4 regions of the Shinella sp. GW835-FHT14H05 genome follow, and region 1 is predicted to be linked to each of the others. Evidence: predicted binding sites of a transcription regulator. Region 1 holds the regulator's gene; each other region holds the start of a gene.
The links. Region 1 encodes PhoB, which activates phosphate uptake and scavenging genes when phosphate is short. Its sites were predicted from a motif close to TGTCATNNANCTGTCAT; they were not measured.
Positions count from the first base shown of each region.

Region 1 (4,852 bases):
GCGCGACGGCTCGCTCGGCCTGGGCGCCACCCGCTCGGAAACGATCAAGCGCGTCATCCTGCCGGCCGCACTGCCGGGCATCGTCGGCGCCCTGCTGATGACCGCCTCGCGCGCCGTCGGTGAAACGATGATCGTGGTCCTGGCCGCCGGCGTTGCCGCCCGCATCCAGCTCAACCCCTTCGAGCCGATGACGACCGTGACCGTCAAGATCGTCAGCCAGCTGACGGGCGACCTTGAATTCACCTCGCCTCAGACGCTGGTGGCATTCGCGCTGGGCATCACGCTGTTCTTCATCACGCTTTGCCTCAACATCTACGCCCTTTACATCGTGCGCAAATACCGGGAGCAGTACGAATGAGCCAGGTCTCCACGAGCCCTACTACGGCCGCCCTAGGTGCTGCCTCCAAGCCCGAACGCCGCGATATCGGCCTGCGCGGCCGCTATGCCGCCGAACGTCGCTTTCGCCTCTACGGCATGGCTGCGATTGCCTTCGGTCTGATCTTCCTGTTCCTGCTGCTGTTTTCGGTCGTCTCCAAGGGCTACACCGCATTCCAGCAGTCGATGATCACCATTCCGGTCGAGTTCTCCGAGCAGATCATCGACAAGGACAACGAGCGGGCCACCAACCCGCAGAAGCTGGTATCGGCCAACTATCCGGTCGTCGCCCGCAATGCGCTCGCCAAGGTGCTTGGCGTCGGCGAAGACGATCGTGCGGGCCTTCGCGCGGTCAACGGAATGATCTCGGACAGCGTCCGCACCCAGCTGCGCGATCTCGTGACCGCCAATCCGTCGATCATCGGCACCACACAGACCGTGACCTTCCTTGCGCACGGCGACCTCGATTCCGCCTTCAAGGGCCAGATCGATCTGGCCGTCCCCGAGAACAACCGCAAGATCTCCGACAAGCAGATCGGCTGGATGAACCAGCTTGCCGAAAGCGGCGCGCTTTCCAAGCACTTCAACACCGGCATCTTCCTGAACGGCGCATCGAGCCGTCCGGAAGCCGCCGGCGTGGCCGTCGCTGCCGTCGGCTCGCTCTACATGATGCTGATCGTGCTTGTGCTTGCGCTGCCCATCGGCGTCGCGGCCTCGATCTATCTCGAAGAGTTCGCACCGAAGAACCGCTTCACCGACCTCATCGAGGTCAACATCAACAACCTCGCCGCGGTGCCGTCGATCGTCTACGGTCTGCTCGGTCTCGCCGTCTTCGTCAACTTTGCGGGCTTCCCGCGCTCGGCCTCCCTCGTCGGTGGCCTGGTGCTGACCCTCATGACACTGCCGACGATCATCATCGCGACCCGTTCGGCGCTGAAGGCCGTGCCGCCGTCCATCCGCTCGGCAGCGCTCGGCCTCGGCGCCTCGAAGATGCAGACCGTGTTCCACCACGTCCTGCCGCTCGCCATGCCGGGCATCCTGACGGGCACCATCATCGGTCTCGCCCACGCGCTCGGCGAAACCGCGCCGCTGCTGCTCATCGGCATGGTTGCCTTCGTCGCCGATATTCCGTCGACGCCGCTCGAACCCGCAACGGCGCTGCCGGTGCAGATCTACATGTGGGCGAATGAGGCGGAGCGCGCCTTCGTGGAGCGCACATCGGGTGCTATCATCCTCCTCCTCGTCTTCCTCATCCTCATGAATGTTGGCGCCATCCTGTTGCGCCGCCGCTTCGAGCGGCGTTGGTAGAAGGACCAAACAGATGAACATGATGTCAGAAGCAGCAGTCGAGAAAGCGCTGGACAAGAAAATGAACGACATTTCCTACAAGATGATCGGCAAGGACGTTTCGGTCTACTACGGCGACAAGCGTGCCCTCTATGACGTGAACCTCAACGTCCGCCAGAACACCGTGACGGCCCTCATCGGCCCGTCGGGCTGCGGCAAGTCGACGTTCCTGCGCACGCTGAACCGCATGAACGACACGATCGAAGGCTGCCGCGTCACCGGCCGCATCACGCTCGACACGGACGATATCTACGATCCGAACATCGACGTCGTCGAACTGCGCGCCCGCGTCGGCATGGTGTTCCAGAAGCCGAACCCGTTCCCGAAGTCGATCTACGAGAACGTTGCCTACGGCCCGCGCATCCACGGCCTCGCCAAGGCGAAGGCCGACATGGACGCCATCGTCGAGTCGAGCCTGCAGAAGGCCGGCCTGTGGAACGAGGTGAAGGACCGTCTGCTGGAAGGCGGCACCGGCCTCTCCGGCGGTCAGCAGCAGCGCCTGTGCATCGCACGCGCCGTCGCCGTCAGCCCGGAAGTCATCCTGATGGACGAACCCTGCTCGGCGCTCGACCCGATCGCGACCGCAAAGGTCGAGGAACTGATCCACGAGCTGCGCGCCAACTTCACGATCGTCATCGTGACGCACTCGATGCAGCAGGCGGCCCGCGTTTCGCAGCGCACCGCCATGTTCCACCTCGGCAACCTCGTCGAGGAGAACGACACCGACAAGATGTTCACCAACCCGGATGACCAGCGCACGCAGGACTACATCATGGGCCGCTTCGGCTGACGCCATCGTCGCCGAACCCCCTGAAAATCCGAGCGCATTAAGGACACAACCATGTCATCGACCCATATTGTCTCGATTTATGACGAAGAACTGAAGTACCTCTCCCGCCGCATCTCCGAAATGGGTGGCACGGCCGAGCAGATGGTGGCGGATTCCGTCCGTGCGCTCGTCACCACCGATGGTGCGCTGGCGCAGAAGGTGATCTCGGAAGACGTCATCCTCGACACCGCCGAGCGCCAGATCAACGAGAAGGCGATCGTCACGATCGCCAAGCGCCAGCCGGTGGCTGCGGACCTGCGCGAAATCATGGGCGCGATCCGCATCGCGGCCGAACTGGAGCGCGTCGGCGACCTCGGCAAGAACACCGCCAAGCGCGTCATCGCCGTGCAGAGCTCGGGCATGCCCCGCAAGCTCACCCGCGGCCTGGAGCACCTCGCCGAACTGACGCTGATCCAGCTCAAGGAAGTGCTCGACGTCTACGCCACCCGCTCGGTGGAGAAGGCCAAGGCGATCCGCGAGCGCGACGACGAGATCGACGCGATCTACACCTCGCTGTTCCGCGAACTCCTCACCTACATGATGGAAGATCCGCGCAACATCACGCCCTGCACCCACCTCCTGTTCTGCGCCAAGAACATCGAGCGCATCGGCGACCATGCGACAAACATCGCGGAAACCATCTACTACATGGCGACCGGCTCGCAGCCCGAAGGCGAACGCCCGAAGGACGACACCTCGACGTCAGTGGTCACTGCCGACGTCACTGAAGCCTCCGAGTAAGGAGTTTTGCCTCCATGGTGCCCAGAATCGCCGTCGTGGAAGACGAGGAGGCGCTAAGCGTCCTCCTGCGCTACAACCTCGAAGCCGAAGGTTTCGAGGTCGATACGATCCTCTCCGGTGACGAGGCCGAAGTGCGCTTGCAGGAGCGCATGCCGGACCTCCTCATCCTCGACTGGATGCTGCCGGGCGTTTCGGGCATCGAACTGTGCCGGCGGCTGCGCCAGCGGCCGGAGACCGAACGCCTGCCGATCATCATGCTGACGGCACGCGGTGAGGAAAGCGAGCGCGTGCGCGGGCTCGCCACCGGCGCCGACGACTATGTCGTCAAGCCGTTCTCGACGCCTGAGCTCGTCGCCCGCGTGCGCGCCATGCTGCGCCGGGCCCGGCCGGAAGTCGTCTCGACGGTGCTGCGCTGCGGCGATATCGAGCTCGACCGCGAGACGCATCGGGTGCATCGCCGCACCCGCGAAGTCCGCCTCGGCCCGACGGAATTCCGACTGCTGGAATTCCTGATGACCTCGCCTGGCCGCGTCTTCTCGCGCTCGCAGCTTCTCGATGGCGTCTGGGGCCACGACATCTATGTCGACGAACGCACGGTCGACGTGCATGTCGGCCGCCTGCGCAAGGCGCTCAACTTCGCAAACATGCAGGACGTCATCCGCACGGTCCGCGGCGCAGGCTATTCGCTGGAAGCCTAAGCGACCCCTTTCCTCCCAAGGACGAAAATGGGCCCTTCGGGGCCTGTTTGCGTTTCGGAGTGTGGTCCGGCCCTGCACCACAAACGAAAACGGACCCTTTCGGGTCCGCATCGCATGTGCTGTCGTGGAAAAGATCACCGCATCCGGCGGCGCTCGGCCGAGGGCTGGTAGGCGAGGCGCTGGTGGTAGGTGCAGTAGGGCGAGTTGTCCGGGGACTCGTTGCCGCAGAAGTGGAAGTCGTCGTTCAGCGGGTCGCCGATCGGCCATTTGCAGGTGCGCTCGGTGAGCTGCGTCAGCTCGAGCCGGCGCGACATGGGCACGACCACGCTGTTGCCGTTGGACGGAACCGGAAGCTGCTCGCGCTGCGTCTCGAAATCCGTCTCGACCTCTTCCTTGGTAATGGTGTTGCCGGCCGGGCGCACGACGGAGCGGGCGGTCACGGCGCGGGCCTGGAAGGTTGTCGCGGGGCGCGGGGCTGCCGGCACCGGGCGCTTGGGACGCGACGCGCTCTGCGTGCCGCCGGCCTTGGCGCGGCCCGGAAGGTTCAGCCGGTGCACCTTGCCGATGACCGCGTTGCGGCTGACGCCGCCGAGCTGTGCCGCGATCTGGCTCGCGCTCAGGCCCTCGCTCCAGAGCTTCTTGAGTTTCTCGACCCGCTCGTCTGTCCAGTTCATCTCTCGTCTCCGCTCGACGCTCGCAATGCGGGAATCCCTCATCGCGTTCCGGACGGGTCCGGAATTTGAACGCCCTAACTCTTTTGGTGACTAGTTCCGCCGCATGCAGTCTAGTAATTGGTCTTTAACCTAGAGTTTGGGGGACTCTGTGACAAGAGTCGCAGGAATCCGGGCGAATCGATTTCCGA
Region 1 is NZ_JBXAFY010000004.1:80,026-84,877, reverse strand. Features, by position in the region: gene pstC (phosphate ABC transporter permease subunit PstC) at 1-358, shown strand, start outside; gene pstA (phosphate ABC transporter permease PstA) at 355-1,683, shown strand; gene pstB (phosphate ABC transporter ATP-binding protein PstB) at 1,697-2,512, shown strand; gene phoU (phosphate signaling complex protein PhoU) at 2,564-3,292, shown strand; gene phoB (phosphate regulon transcriptional regulator PhoB) at 3,307-3,990, shown strand; gene AC1Q6Z_RS14945 (GcrA family cell cycle regulator) at 4,125-4,664, opposite strand.

Region 2 (4,852 bases), on a different contig from region 1:
TCGCGCACGACCTGGGTGGCATCGTCGAAGCGGATGATGGGGGCGAGCGGCCCGAAGGTTTCCTCCTGCGCCACGCGCATGTCGCGGGTGATGCCGGTGAGCACGGTCGGCGCGAAGAACGTGCCGTCGCCGTCGATCCGCCGGCCGCCGCAGCGCACGCTGCCGCCCTTGTCGAGCGCATCGGCGACATGGCCCTCGATCTTGGCGAGCGCGCGTGTATCGATCAGCGGGCCGATCGCGACATCGGGCTGAAAGCCGTCGCCGACCGAAAGCGTCTGCACCCGCTCGATGAATTTCCGGGCGAATTCGTCGTGAACGCCGGATTGCACATAGAGACGGTTCGCCGAGACGCAGGTCTGGCCGGCATTGCGGAATTTTGCCTGGATCGCGCCGTCCACGGCGGCATCGACATCCGCGTCGTCGAAGACGATGAAGGGCGCATTGCCGCCGAGCTCCAGGCTGAGCTTCTTCACCTGGTCGGAACATTGCCGCATGAGCAGGCGGCCGACCTCGGTGGAGCCGGTGAAGCTGATCTTGCGCACGGCCGGGTGGGTGCAGAGTTCGCGGCCGACCGCATCGCCTTCCGAAGCATAGATCAGGTTGACCACGCCCGGCGGAAAACCTGCCTCATGGGCAAGCGCGAACATGGCGCCCGCCACCAGCGGCGTCTGCTCCGCGGGCTTCAGCACGACGGCGCAACCGGCCGCCAACGCCGGCGAAATCTTGCGCGCCACCATGGAGGCCGGGAAATTCCACGGCGTGATCGCACCCACCACGCCGATCGGCTGCTTGATGACCAGCATGCGACGATCCAGCGACGGTGCCGCGATCGTCTCGCCATAGATGCGGTTGGCTTCCTCGGCATACCATTGCAGATAGGCGGCGGCGTGGGAGACTTCGGATTTCGCCTCCGCCAGCGGCTTGCCCATCTCGGCCGTCAGGATGGCGGCAAGGTCATCCGTGTGCAGGACGATCAACTGGTGCCAGCGCCAGAGCATGTCCGAACGGTCGCGGGCGGTCAGCCCCGCCCATTCGGGCTGGGCAACGGCGGCGCGGTCGATCGCAGCCCGGGTTTCCGCGACGCCCATGTCGGGCAGTTCCGCCAGCAATTCGCCGGTCGAGGGATTGAAGACCTCGAATGTGCGCTCGCTCGCCGGACTGACCAGCCAGGACGCGGTTACGATGGTTTCGAAGGGTTTTGGGTCCTTCAGCCGCCGGATAAGGGTCTGTGACAGGGCCAATTCGCTTCTCCTCTCGAATCCAGGGACGATTCTTCCCTTTCTTCGAGAGCTACAGGCGAATTGCGGGCCAAACAATGCTTGCATCGGCAGGATTGCCGACGCTGTGACAAAGGGCGCGCGTTCAGCGCTTGCGGACGATCGCGATCCACGAAAAACCGCGATGCAGCCGCTTCTCCTCGCTGCGTCCGCCATGGGCAGTGGCAAGCTCCGCGGCCATCTCGAAGAGATCGTCGCGCGGCGTCACATGGTGCCATCCGAGCCACTTGGTCACGCCTTTGCGGAACCAGCCGGGCAGGCCGCGCATGTCGCCGAAATCGGCGATGTGCAGTTCGCCGCCGGGGGCAAGCCGATTGGTGGCCTCAGCCATGACCTTCTGCCATTGCGGGATCATCGACACGGCATAGGAAATGAAGATGCGGTCATAGCTCTGTTCGCCGAAGAGCGCTCGCGGGTCGAAGCTGGCGGCGTCGGCCCGCGCCAGCCGCACCCGGTCCTTCAGGCCAGCGTCGGCAACGGCCTTTTCCGCCGCGCTCAGCATCTCCTGCGAAATGTCGATGCCGTGGAACCGGCTTTCCGGATAGAGCGCCGCCGCCTTCACCAGATTGCGCCCGGTGCCGCAGCCGATCTCCAGCACGGAACTGCTCGGCAGCGGGCGAAGGCCGGCAAGCATCGGGTCGCGGCCGAGCAGGTAATATTTGCGCGTCGCGTCGTAGATGCCGAACCGCCGCTGCCAGCGGTAGATGCGGTCCATCAGCAGGGCGTGGTCGGAAACGGCGTTCATCCCGCTCACCCCTTGAACTCGTAGAGGTGGAAGCCGCCGTAGATCGACGAGCGATCCTTGTCGTGCAGCGCGCGCGATTCCGCCTCGTGATAGGTCCAGCGGCCGAGAAGGGTCTCGTCGAGGCGGCCGGGCAGCAGGCTTTCGGCAGGCGCGGTGCGGAAGACGACGCGCGCGCCGGGGGTCGCCGTGCGGGTAATCTCAGTCCACAAGCCGTTGAGCTGGGCGTCGGTCATCCAGTCCTGCGCATCGAGCAGGATGAAGCGGTCGACGGACTGCGGGGCCTTTGCCGCGAGGAATTCGGTGAGCGAGGTGTTGGTGATGGAAATGCGCGAGGCACGGCTGCGCACCGCCTCGAAATTCTGCCGGGAGAGGTAGGGCGGGAGCGGCGCAAGCTCTCCGCTGCCGTAACCGCGCCCGAAGGCCTGCCAGGCAAAGTAGTTTTCCGACAGCGGGAAGCCGCAGGCGAGCTTTTCGACGCGTTGGCGCAGGATCGTCGCCATGTCGCTGCCGGCGCCCGAAAGCGCTTCATATTGCTGCGGCGGGATGCCGAGGCCGAACAGCGACGTCTTTCGCGTCGTCGCCCAGCGGATCAGCCGTTTTTCGAAAAGCGGCGCCAGCGTCTCGTCGAAGAAGCGCTTCTGGTCCTCGATCGTGCGGGCCTGGAGCAGGTCGCGCGGATCTGCGCCGTAGAGCCGCGCCATCTTGTGGCCGAGGCCGATGAAGCCGCCGAGCAGGCCGTGGCGATAAAGCCGGCGGTGGAAGATCGAGATGCGGCGGCGTCCGGTGACGGTGCGGCTTTCCCAATAATCGCGGGTCTCTTCGTCGAGATGCGGGCGCAGGTAGAGCCGGTAGGCGTCGAGGTTGCGCTTGTCGTCGCCCCGGCCGTAGAAGCGGTAGAAGGTCTCGTAGTCCGGCAGGTGCGCTGCGGCTGCGAACTTCAGGCGGTTGAAGGCGACGTGGGCCGGATTGAGATCCACCGCTTCGATGCGGGCCGGGTCGGCGACGAGATAGGACAAGGCGTTGCAGCCGCCGGACGCGATGGTGACGATGCTGTTGCCCGGTTCGATCCTGAGCGCGGCCATGTCGACGTCCGGGTCTTCCCAGATCTGCGCATAGACGAGATTGCGGAACAGTCGCGAGAAGACATATTCGGACATGCCCGAGGGCGAGAGCAGCGGATTGCGGCGAACGGCGCGGTTGAGGCGCTTGCCGACGCCACCCTTGAGGGCCGGGGCCGGTGAGGTGGCGGTGGGGGCGATTGTCTCGATCATCTGGGCACGTTTCCTACGCTGGAGTGTCCGTCATCACCCGTCGCCGCGGCAGGACCGGAAGGCGGCGAAGTGCTCATGCCTCCTGCGGGGAAGGACGATGATCGAGACCGCGCAATCGATGCGCTGAGCCCCTTGTTTGAGTCGTCACAATCGCCTGATGGCATGGGGCAGCGTTTCAACAGATCGCCATGACACGCGCATGACATCCGGCGAGGATGTCCACAGGGCCGCGCGGGCGCTGATGCCCGACGGTCGCGAAGGATCAACTTCCGCGAGCGGCAGTTGTCGGCCGCCGAAAAAATGTGCAGGCGGCGAGGCGATGCCCCAGTCCCGACACGATCGACGTTTCTACAAGGCCGGACTGATTGATTTTACAATGTTACGGCAATGTGCGGCCCTTAATACGGGACGCGATCTGCCCCATGCCTAGGCCTGTTGCGGGCAAAAACTCTAAAGCAAGACGGATTTCATGAGCGAGCGCACCATCCACAACTCAGAAAACTCCATGCCCGTCCGCAGACTGTCCTGGTCAAGCGCAATCCGCATCGCCTGCCTGGCGGGATGGATCGCTGCGGGAGCGGCACAGGCGCAGGAGGCTGCGAAGCCGACGATGGAGCTCGCGCAGGTCGACATCACCAAGGTCGAACCGCATGATATCGCAAGCGAAGTCCGCATTGCCGGCTCGCTCACCCCGATCCGCCGCTCGACGCTTGCCGCGCGGGTCGCCTCGACGATCGTCGAGCTGCCGGTCAAGGTCGGCGACGTGGTGAAGGCGGGCGACCTGCTCATCCGCTTCGACAAGATGGCGCTAGAATCCACGTTGACCGTTCGCCAGGCCTCGGCGGAGGCGATGCGCGCGCAGCTTGAGCTTGCCGAATCCGTCCAGCGACGCACGGCCGCTCTCGGCGAGCGCGGCGCCTCCTCGGAGGCCGCTCAGCTCGAAGCCCAGGCGAATGTCGCCAACCTCCAGGCGCAGATCCGGTCGAAGCAGGCCGAGATCGCGGATGCCGAGCGCGACCTCGCCAATGCCGAGGTCCGCGCTGCCTTCGACGGCGTGATCGCCTCGCGCCCGGTCGAGCAGGACCAGACGGTCGGGCTCAACACCGAGCTCATGACCATCGTCGACCTCAGCAAGATGGAGGTCGATGCCGGCGTACCGACCAGCCGCATCCCGATGGTGAGCATCGGCCAGCCCGTCGAACTGAACGTCGAGGGTTTTCCCGACCGGACCTTCTCCGGCAAGGTCACACGAATCTCGCCGACGGCTGTCGCGGGCTCGCGCGCGGTCCGGGTGTTTCTGGCGATCGATAATGACGACGGTATCCTCAAGGGCGGCATGTTCACGACCGGCATCCTGAAGGTCGACGAGCGCAAGAATATCATCGCGCTGCCAAATTCGGCGATCCGCACCGACCAGGCGGGCAGCTTCGTGCTGAAGGTGCAGGACGGCGTGCTACGCCGCCAGCCGGTGCAGCTCGGCACGGCCTGGACGGATCGCAGCCTCGTGGAAGTGTCGGGGCTTGAAGCCGGCGAAATCGTCGTCTCCGCGCCGCTGCCGG
Region 2 is NZ_JBXAFY010000002.1:122,378-127,229, reverse strand. Features, by position in the region: gene AC1Q6Z_RS08020 (NAD-dependent succinate-semialdehyde dehydrogenase) at 1-1,241, opposite strand, end outside; gene AC1Q6Z_RS08015 (class I SAM-dependent methyltransferase) at 1,363-2,022, opposite strand; gene AC1Q6Z_RS08010 (BtaA family protein) at 2,028-3,293, opposite strand; gene AC1Q6Z_RS08005 (efflux RND transporter periplasmic adaptor subunit) at 3,799-4,852, shown strand, end outside.
Region 2: AC1Q6Z_RS08010 (BtaA family protein) is a predicted target of PhoB. The motif match lies at 3,482-3,498, and genes of this name have one in related genera.

Region 3 (4,852 bases), on a different contig from region 1:
CTTCGTCGATCTGGATCGAGAAACGCTCGTTCGATTCCAGCGTGTCTGCCAGCCGGCGGAGTTCTGCGACGAACTCCATCAGCGAATAATCCTTCTCGATTTCACGGTTGGCTTCCATGTCTCTCTCTCTCCTGTTTAAGAGTTGGCCTCTTCATAGAAACGTGGATTTGTAATGCCGTGATGACCGTATAATATTAAGTCTGTGACAGTGAAATCTTGGGTTTTATTTTGGAGCAATAGTATTTCCGGTATAGATCAGCTTGGGTCGTCCCGATGCACATCATGCACGGTCATGCCGACGGATTCCGGCGGTTTTTCCAGCCAGCGGCGGTGTTTCAGGGTTTTTCGCGTGTCCTGGTAGCCGGAATCCCAGTGTTCGCGCATCGAGGTGCCGGAGAATTCGTAGTCCTTGGCATCGCTCTCGTAGATTTTCTGCTGGTAGATCAGGTGCACGATGTTGATCTGCGGCACGTCCTCCATGGCGGTGAGGAATTCCCGGTCCGCGTCCGTCAGCGCTTCCGGCGGTACGCGCAGCAGCGCCTGGTGCAGTTTCAGGCGCAGATTGTGGATGCGCCGGAACGTGTCCGTGTTGTTGCGGGTGCGGCTGGAATACATGATGTCCTTGTGCCGGGCGAGCACATCCGCCATGTCGCGGGGCAGGATGCCGCGTGCGCTGAACAGGTCGACCTGGAAGACCAGCGTGTCGCGCACGTCCTCCTGTTCGAGCAGGTATTGCAGCGGCGTGTTGGAGACGATGCCGCCGTCCCAGTAATATTCGTTCTCGATGAGGACCGCGGGGAAGGCGGGCGGGAGCGCGCCCGAGGCCATGACATGCTCGGCCCCGAGCACTTCGATGTGGCTGTCGAAGTAGCGGTAGTTGCCGGTCTGCACATTGACCGCGCCGACGCTGAGCCGCTGGCGGCGATCGTTCAGCACATCCCAGTTGATCAGGCGGTCGAGCGTCGACTTGAGTTCTGCCGTGTCGTAGAAACTGGTCGCCGTGGAGGCGCCGGGCGGCTGGAACCACGGGTTGATGCGGTGCGGCGCGAAGAAGCCGGGAAGGCCCGATGTCATCGTCATCATGGCGCTTGCCTGGTTGCGCAGCTTGCGGAAGACGTCACCTTCCGGCGTGAAGTGCCATACCTTGCGGGCGGAGATCGTCTCCCAGAAGTCGCGCAGCCGGTCGAGCCGGTTGCCCTTGGTGTTGCCGGCGATGATCGCGGCATTCACGGCGCCGATCGAGACGCCGGACAGCCAATTCGCCTCGATGCCGGCCTCGTCGAGCGCCTGGAACACGCCAGCCTGGTAGGCACCGAGCGCGCCGCCGCCCTGGAAGACGAGGCCGACCGCCGGATAGCCGCCGACGATGTCGGCGATATCCGGTGTTTCGGATTTGCGCTTGGGCTGCAACCTGACCTGTTCGTCCATGATCCTGTCCTTCACTCCGGTTCGCCCATGTAATCATGCACCACTTCGCCAAGCCCCAGCGTGAGGTCGGCGACAAAATGCACGGCCGAGACGATCTCCAGCACCGGCAGGCGGGCGACATCGGCAATGACGTGGCGGAAGAGTTGCAGATCGGCCGGGCCAGTCCATGCACCCTTCACGGTGATGTCTTCGAGATGATAGCGCACCAGCTCGCAAATGCGTGGGCTCGCGTCGACATGCGGGATGATCTTGACGAGGAAATTCGGCTTGGCAAGCGAATGGGCGATCTCGCCGGCATCCACCGAGCGGTGCTTGTAGCCCATGGAGGCGCTGGCGCAGAGCACGGAGCCGTAATGCAAGGTGCCGACGATCACCTCGCCCTCATGCACGAGCTTCGGAAAAGCGAGCTTCTTCGGAAAACCCCAGATCTCGCGTCCGCCGGCAATCGGCGCATCGTCGTCGAGATACATGGCGTGCACATAGACGCCTTCTTCGCCCTCGAAGCGGACGGGGATCACCTGTCCGGATTCCGTATAGTCGCCGAAACCGGTCGAGTCCGGCATCTTGATGAACTCGTATTTGACGATCGGATCGACGATTTCCAGCGGCTCCGGCACGACGGCGCGCAGCGCTTCCGGGTCCGTGCGGTAGCTGATGATGACATATTCCCGGTCGATGAAGCGGTAAGGCCCCGGCGGATAGGCCGGGTTGGTCAGCGGCATGGCATAGGCGTTGCGAACGTCTTCGGCTTTCATCTTTTCCGTTCCTGATCGTGAGAAATCCGGCTTGCCGGTCCTATCAATGCGCCGTCCAGCCGCCATCGAGGGAGAGGATCGCGCCGGTCATCGAGGCCGCCTCGGCGCTCGTCAGGAACAGCGCAAGACCCGCGACCTGCTCGACCGTCACGAACTCCTTCGTCGGCTGTGCCTCAAGGAGAACGTCGTGGATGACTTGTTCCTTGGTGAGGCCGCGCGCCGCCATCGTGTCGGGAATCTGCTTTTCGACGAGCGGCGTCCAGACGTAGCCGGGGCAGATGGCATTGACGGTGACGCCGTTGGTGGCGGCTTCGAGTGCCACCGTCTTGGTGAGGCCGGCAATGCCGTGTTTGGCCGCGACATAGGCGGATTTGTAGGGCGAGGCGACGAGCGCATGGGCGGAGGCAATGTTGATGATGCGGCCGTAGCCGCGCTCTTTCATTGCCGGAAGCGCTGCCTTGATCGAGTGGAAGGCGGCGATCAGGTTGATCTGGATGATCGCCTGCCACTTCTCGTCCGGAAAGTCCTCGATGGGGGCGACGTGCTGGATGCCCGCATTGTTGACGAGGATATCGCAGCTGCCGAAGGTTTCGAGCGCCAGCGCGACCATTTCGGCGATTTCGGCGCCGGAGAGCATGTTGGCCGGGGAATAGACGCAGCGCACACCAAAGTCCGCTTCGATCGCCGCGCGTTCCGCCTCGATGGCGCCCGCATCGCCGAGCCCGTTGATGACGATGTTGGCGCCGGCTGCGGCAAAGCGGCGGGCGATGGCAAGGCCGATGCCGCTCGTGGAGCCGGTGACGATGGCGGTTCGGGTATCGAGGGCTTTCGGCTGTGTCGCGTCGTTCATCGGGTTCTCCATCGTCGCGTGGGAGCAGGTCCGCTCTTGCTGCGTGGTTTTGGATCACACCGACATTTCACTGAGATGACAGCGGGTTTTTCGGCAATTGTGACGGAGATTTCCCAATGCCGCCAATATTGTCATCCGCGCGTCAAGCAAGGTTACTAGTAAAGAAATGTCGAATACGCCGACGATAATTTGACGTCTTGATCTTTAGCGCGTTTCCGCGCCCGGCAGTCTGCAACGACTCGCCGGGGCAGCAACGCTTTGTCTTGGTAGTGCGTATTCATGAGGGGCGATTCATGATGAATTTTCTCAGGCCTCCCGCCTGTAATGCCTGGTGCAGGGTCGGATTGGAGTTTTGTTTAGACGCAATTCCGAACGCAAAACCGCTTCGCACTTTTGCTGGAATAGCTTTGGTGCTCGGCGCTTTCACACTTTTCTCCGCAAACGCCCAAGCCGAACCGATCCGCGGTGCCGGCTCCACCTTTGCAGCACCGATCATCCATCTCTGGTCGCGCGACTATGAGGCACTCCGCACGGACGGCGGCGAGTTCACCTCGCCGGACTGGCGCGTTGACTACGAGCCGGTTGGCTCGCTTGCGGGCGTTATGCGCCTCGACCAGCCGGAAACTGATTTTGCCGCGACCGATGCACCGTTGACGGCGGAGGAACTGGCGAAGCGGGGGCTCGCGCAGTTCCCGGTCGTCATGGGCGGCATCGTCGTCGTCGCAAACCTGGACAATGTCGGGGCAGGGGAACTGCGTCTCACCGGTCCGGTCATCGCCGATATCTATCTCGGCAAGGTCACCAAATGGTCCGATCCGGCCATCAAGGCGATCAATCCCGATCTTGCGCTTCCCGATGCGACGATCGAGGTGCTGCGCCGCGAGGACGGTTCCGGCTCGACCTTCACCTTCACGAGCTTCCTGTCCAAGGTCAGCCCGGAATGGAAGGAAAAGGTCGGCGCCGACACGCTCGTCAAATGGCCGATGGGCCGTGGCGAAAAGGGCACCGGCGGTCTGGCAAGCCTGACCACGGCGACGAAGAACAGCATCTCCTATCTCGAATATGGCCAGGTCGTCCGGCTCGGTCTTCCCTTTGCAGCCCTCCAGAACCAGTCCGGCGCTTTCATCCGCCCGGCACCGGAAGCCTTCGAGGCAGGTCTCGCGATGGTCGCCTGGGATGGCGCGAAAGGCTTTTCGGCCGACACGACCAATCTCGCGGGTGAAAAAGCCTATCCGATGGCGGTGGTGACCTATGCGGTCGTGCCGAAGGATCGCGGCGAGGGGCGCATCAACCGGGTGCTCGATCTCTTCCGCGTCGCCTTCAGCCGCGGTGCGGACGAGGCGAGCGCGCTCGGCTACATCCCCGTGCCGTCAGCGCTGGCCGGCCAGATCGAAGCGTACTGGACCGCGAACCTGGGCGCCGTGAACAACTAGGCCCCGGCACGCCGTATTTGCTCCAATAGAAACGAGTATTCCCATGGAAATAGATATCTTCAAGGACGTTCTGGTGCCGGTCATCGGCGGGTTGGGCATCTTCATGCTCGGCCTGGAATTCATGGCCAACGGCATTCAGGCCCTCTCCGTCAATAAAATGCGCGAGTTCCTCGCCAAAGCGGCCGGCACGCCGGTCAAGGGCGTACTCGCCGGCACCTTCATCACCGGCGTCATCCAGTCGTCGACCGCAATGACCGTCATGGTGGTCGGCCTCGTCAATGCCGGGGTGGTGGGGCTCAGGCCCGCCATCAGCGTCATCATGGGCGCCAATATCGGCACGACGCTCGGCAACGGCCTCATCGCGCTGCCGCTAGGCCCGCTCGGCC
Region 3 is NZ_JBXAFY010000002.1:16,591-21,442, reverse strand. Features, by position in the region: gene AC1Q6Z_RS07545 (amphi-Trp domain-containing protein) at 1-118, opposite strand, end outside; gene AC1Q6Z_RS07540 (patatin-like phospholipase family protein) at 256-1,428, opposite strand; gene AC1Q6Z_RS07535 (acetoacetate decarboxylase) at 1,440-2,183, opposite strand; gene AC1Q6Z_RS07530 (3-hydroxybutyrate dehydrogenase) at 2,227-3,033, opposite strand; gene pstS (phosphate ABC transporter substrate-binding protein PstS) at 3,444-4,466, shown strand; gene AC1Q6Z_RS07520 (Na/Pi cotransporter family protein) at 4,510-4,852, shown strand, end outside.
Region 3: pstS (phosphate ABC transporter substrate-binding protein PstS) is a predicted target of PhoB. The motif match lies at 3,163-3,179, and genes of this name have one in related genera.

Region 4 (4,852 bases), on a different contig from region 1:
GCATGGGAATTGAAGAAGCGTTCGAGACCGTATTGCTTGCCGAACATGATGTCGTGCTGCAGGAAGCGGAAGTCGCGCACCAGCGGGTCGATCGTCTTCTTGCGCGCCCAGCCCGCCGTGCCGTTGCCCTTGGCGTCGATCAGCATGTAGCGGTCGATGACGCGCAGCTTGTCATGCACCGCGCCGAGGAAGCCGGTGTAGTAGGGATGCTCGAAGCCGGCTTCCTTGAGGATGTAGTAGGACAGGAAGGCCGGGCTGATCGTGCCGATCTCCTTTTCCGTGCCGGTCTTGTTCGACCAGATGACGAGCGGCGTTTCGTGCTCCTTCTGCATCTGCTCGGGCGAGCCCTTGCGCGAGGCGGTGATGCCCTTCATGTAGCCGGAGTTCTGGTAGACCGTGTTGAGCGGCGGCAGGTGATCGCCGAAGACGACGATGATCGTCTCGCGGTCGCGCGTCTTCGCCCAGTCCATCAGCATCTTCAGGCTCTGGTCCGCTTCCTTCACGCCCTGTGCGTAGCTGGCGAGCATGCGGTTGTCGCGCGCGTCGAGCTTGCCGTCCACGGCGATGTCGGTCTTCGCATAGCGCCCGTCGTCATAGGGGCCGTGCCCTTGGAGTGTGACGGTGAAGAAGAAGAACGGGTCTTCCTGCGCATCCGCCTGGCGGATGATTTCCTTGGTCAGCGCCTCGTCCGAGGTGAAGTTGCCGCGTTTTGCAAGCGGCGGCATCTTGTCGACGTCCTTGAAGGTCTGGAAGCCGAAGGCCTTGTAGACGCTGGAGCGGTTCCAGAACCAGCCGGAGAACGGATGGATGGCGCGCGCCGTATAACCTTCCGCCCGGAAGAAGGTGGCAAGCGAGGGGATCGGCTTGCGCACATATTGCTGGTAGGGGATGCTGCCGGTCGGCAGGAAGGCGTTGGAGAAGCCGGTCAGCGCCTCGAACTCGACATTGGCGGTGAGCCCGCCGAATTCCGGCGAAAAGACGCTGCCGCTCTGGCTTTCGCGGATGACCGGCATCGGATCGGCCGAGAGCTTTACGCTCTGGATGCGAGTCGGATCCCACAGCGATTCACTCATCACCACAATGACATCGGGCTTGGAGCGGTGCGTGGTGCCAGCCGGCAGCGGCTTCGACGGGATCTTGTCGATCGCATCGACCATGTAGCCGGAGGGTGCCTGCACGTTGGCCATCGGCAGGTTGATGGCAAAGGCCATGACGAAGCCGTTGTGGCGATAGTTCTCCGCCTGGTCCCACATGATCGGGAAGACCTTGAGCCGATCGCGGACCCAGGAGAACTCGTTGTAGTCCATGATGGAGACGAAGCCGGCGATGAGCGGCAGCGCGACGGCAAGCCGCGTCAGGCGCTCCTTCTTCGTCAGCGGCCGGAAGCGGCGCCAGGCGAAGACCCAGAGACTGATGAGGGCGACGACGGACGCGACGACGGCCAGTGCAAGCGCGGCGGCCGTCCACGGCCGGTCCTGCACCAGCACCGGCATCAGCTCCATGATCTGGCGGCCGAAGAGCAGGTCGGTCGGATAGAGCGGATCGGTCAGAAAGACCTGTTTCTGCTGAGAAATGACACCCATCAGCACGACGAGCGGCGAGACGAGCAGCACGGCCTTGTGCTGCCGGCCGATAAGCGCATCGATGGCTAGGTAGAGCAGGAAGAACACGCCCGTGGTGGTCCAGGCGGGCTGTTCGGGGTTGGTGAAGTAGAGCCAGGTCTGGTCGACGGAGCCGCGTGTGATAAGCTCGACGGCAACGACGGTCAGGAGGGCGAGAAGCAGGGAGACGGCGAGCGAACGCAGGACCGCCAGCGCCTTGATATGACGCGCGAAAAAGCCTGCTTCAACGGCAAGGCCTTCGGCGGCTTCGATAGCCACGGCGGTGGGAGTGAACAGGGCCAAGGCCATCTCCAAACTTCATAAAACTTTCGTACCATTGTCATATGGATGTCATCTTGAACAGGAGATGAACGGTTTCTGCAACGTTCATCCAGTGCTTTGGTTCCCCCTGTTGCACTGCGGCAATGTTCGGCGCGATCCGCTGAAAAACCGGGGTTCGCGCCGAAAGCGCGCGCAAACCGCAGGCAAACCTCGCCGGCCTTCATTCCCAAAGCGCCCGTCATGCTCTAAAGAGCTTGTCGACCGTTCGAGAGTGCGGAAGCGAGGCGCGGCCGCAGGATCGGACACCATGAGGAAACGGGTCCGCAGACATGACTTCCGAGACTGAAAAGGCGACGCTGCGCATCGCTATTGCGCAATTGAACCCGACCGTCGGCGACGTTGCCGGCAATCTCGCCAAGGCGCGCGCCGCGCGCGAGGACGCCGCCCGCCAGGGCGCAGACCTGCTGCTTCTGACGGAGCTCTTCATTTCCGGCTATCCGCCGGAAGACCTCGTGCTGAAACCCGCCTTCCTGAAGGCCTGCCGCCGCGCGGTGGACGACCTTGCCAACGACACCGCCGACGGCGGCCCCGGCGTCATCATCGGCTTCCCGCGGCAGGACGAGACGGGGCGTTACAACGCCGTCGCCGTGCTCGATGGCGGCAAGGTGATCGCGGTGCGCGACAAGGTCGACCTGCCGAACTACGGCGAGTTCGACGAGAAGCGCGTCTTCGACCAGGGCGCCATGCCCGGCCCGGTCAACTTCCGCGGCGTGCGCCTCGGCATCCCGATCTGCGAGGACATCTGGGGCGAGCTCGGCGTCTGCGAGACGCTGGCCGAAAGCGGCGCCGAAATCCTGCTGTCGCCGAACGGTTCGCCCTATTATCGCGCCAAGGTCGACGTGCGCCACCAGGTGGTGCTGAAGCAGGTGATCGAGACCGGGCTGCCGCTGATCTACGCCAACCAGCTCGGCGGCCAGGACGAACTGGTGTTCGATGGCGCGAGCTTCGCCTTCAACACGGACAAATCGCTCGCCTTCCAGATGAGCCAGTTCGAGGAGACGATCGCGCTTACCACCTGGAAGAAGCGCGGCGACGGCTGGGTCTGCGACGGCGGGCCGATGTCGCGCATTCCCGAGCACGAGGAGGCGGATTACCGTGCCTGCCTGCTCGGCTTCCGCGATTACGTCAACAAGAACGGCTTCAAGAACGTCGTGCTCGGCCTGTCCGGCGGCATCGACTCGGCGATCTGCGCGGCCATCGCCGTGGATGCGTTGGGCGAGGAGCGGGTGCGCTGCATCATGCTGCCCTACCGCTATACCTCGAAGGATTCGCTGAAGGACGCGGCCGATTGCGCCAAGCTGCTCGGCTGCCGCTATGACATCGTGCCGATCGAGGCGCCGGTTTCCGGCTTCCTCTCTTCGCTTTCGGAACTCTTCGAAGGCACGGAAGAGGGCATCACCGAAGAAAACCTGCAGAGCCGCACGCGCGGCACGATCCTCATGGCCGTCTCCAACAAGTTCGGCTCGATGGTCGTCACCACCGGCAACAAGTCGGAAATGTCGGTCGGTTACGCCACGCTCTACGGTGACATGAACGGTGGCTTCAATCCCATCAAGGACCTTTACAAGATGCAGGTCTACGCGCTGTCGCGCTGGCGCAACGAACATACGCCGCCGGGTGCGCTCGGCCCGACGGGCGAGGTGATCCCGAAGAACATCATCGACAAGGCGCCGTCCGCCGAACTGCGCCCCAACCAGACCGACCAGGATTCGCTGCCGCCCTATCCCGTGCTCGACGACATCCTCGAATGCCTCGTCGAAAAGGAGATGAGCACTGAGGAGATCGTTTCGCGCGGCCACGACGTGGCGACGGTGCATCGCATCGAGCACCTGCTCTACATCGCCGAATACAAGCGCCGCCAGTCGGCGCCCGGCGTGAAGATCACCAAGAAGAACTTCGGCCGCGACCGCCGCTACCCGATCACCAACCGGTTTCGGGATCGGGGCTGAGCATGGAGGCGCGCTCCAGCGAGCCGGGCGGCGACGAAAGCCGCCCGGATTTCACGACCGAAGAGATCAGGCTCATCCGGTTGTGGTCGCTGAGCGACATGTCGGCCGGCCGGCAGGTTTCGGCGCAGGTCGCCTATTTCGCAACACCGGCGGTGTTCGGAATCTACGGCCTTGCGACCGGCAGCCTCGTCATCGTCGGTGTGGCCTTCACCTGCATCCTTTTGTTGTTGGTCTGGGGTTTCGTTTCGACCTGGCGGGACCAGAGCAATGTCGTGCTGATGCAATCGATCTGCCGCAAGCTTTTGCCGGCGTTGGATGAGCGACAATAACGACAAGGGAAGCCCATGCGCAGTTCCGTCGAGATCCACGATATCGTCACCGGCGAGACACGAATCGTCTGGCAGACGGAGCGGCTTGTCGAGGCGCCGAATTTTTCGCGGGATGGGCGTTTACTGGTGATCAATGGCGACGGGTTGCTCTATCGCCTTTCGCTGGATGGCGGCGAACCGGTGCAGATCGACACCGGCTTTGCGACGCTCTGCAACAATGACCACGGGCTTTCGCCCGACGGTACGTTGCTGGCGATCAGCGACAAGGTGGAGTTCGGCAAGTCGGCGATCTATGTGCTGCCAGCGGAAGGCGGTACGCCGCGGCTGGTGACGCCGAACCTGCCGTCTTACTGGCATGGCTGGTCGCCGGATGGGGCGACATTCGCCTATTGCGGCATTCGCGGCGATCTCTTCGATATCTACACGATCCCGGTCGCCGGCGGCGAGGAGCGTCGGCTGACATTTGGCGAGGGGCGCAATGACGGGCCGGATTATTCGGCGGATGGTGACTGGATCTATTTCAACTCCAGCCGCACCGGCCGGATGCAGATCTGGCGGGTGCGGCCGGATGGCAGCGAGCCGACGCGCATCACCGACAGCCCCTATGGCGACTGGTTCCCGCATCCTTCGC
Region 4 is NZ_JBXAFY010000001.1:1,354,376-1,359,227, forward strand. Features, by position in the region: gene AC1Q6Z_RS06660 (LTA synthase family protein) at 1-1,910, opposite strand, end outside; gene AC1Q6Z_RS06665 (NAD+ synthase) at 2,213-3,892, shown strand; gene AC1Q6Z_RS06670 (hypothetical protein) at 3,895-4,221, shown strand; gene AC1Q6Z_RS06675 (TolB family protein) at 4,237-4,852, shown strand, end outside.
Region 4: AC1Q6Z_RS06660 (LTA synthase family protein) is a predicted target of PhoB. The motif match lies at 1,940-1,956, and genes of this name have one in related genera.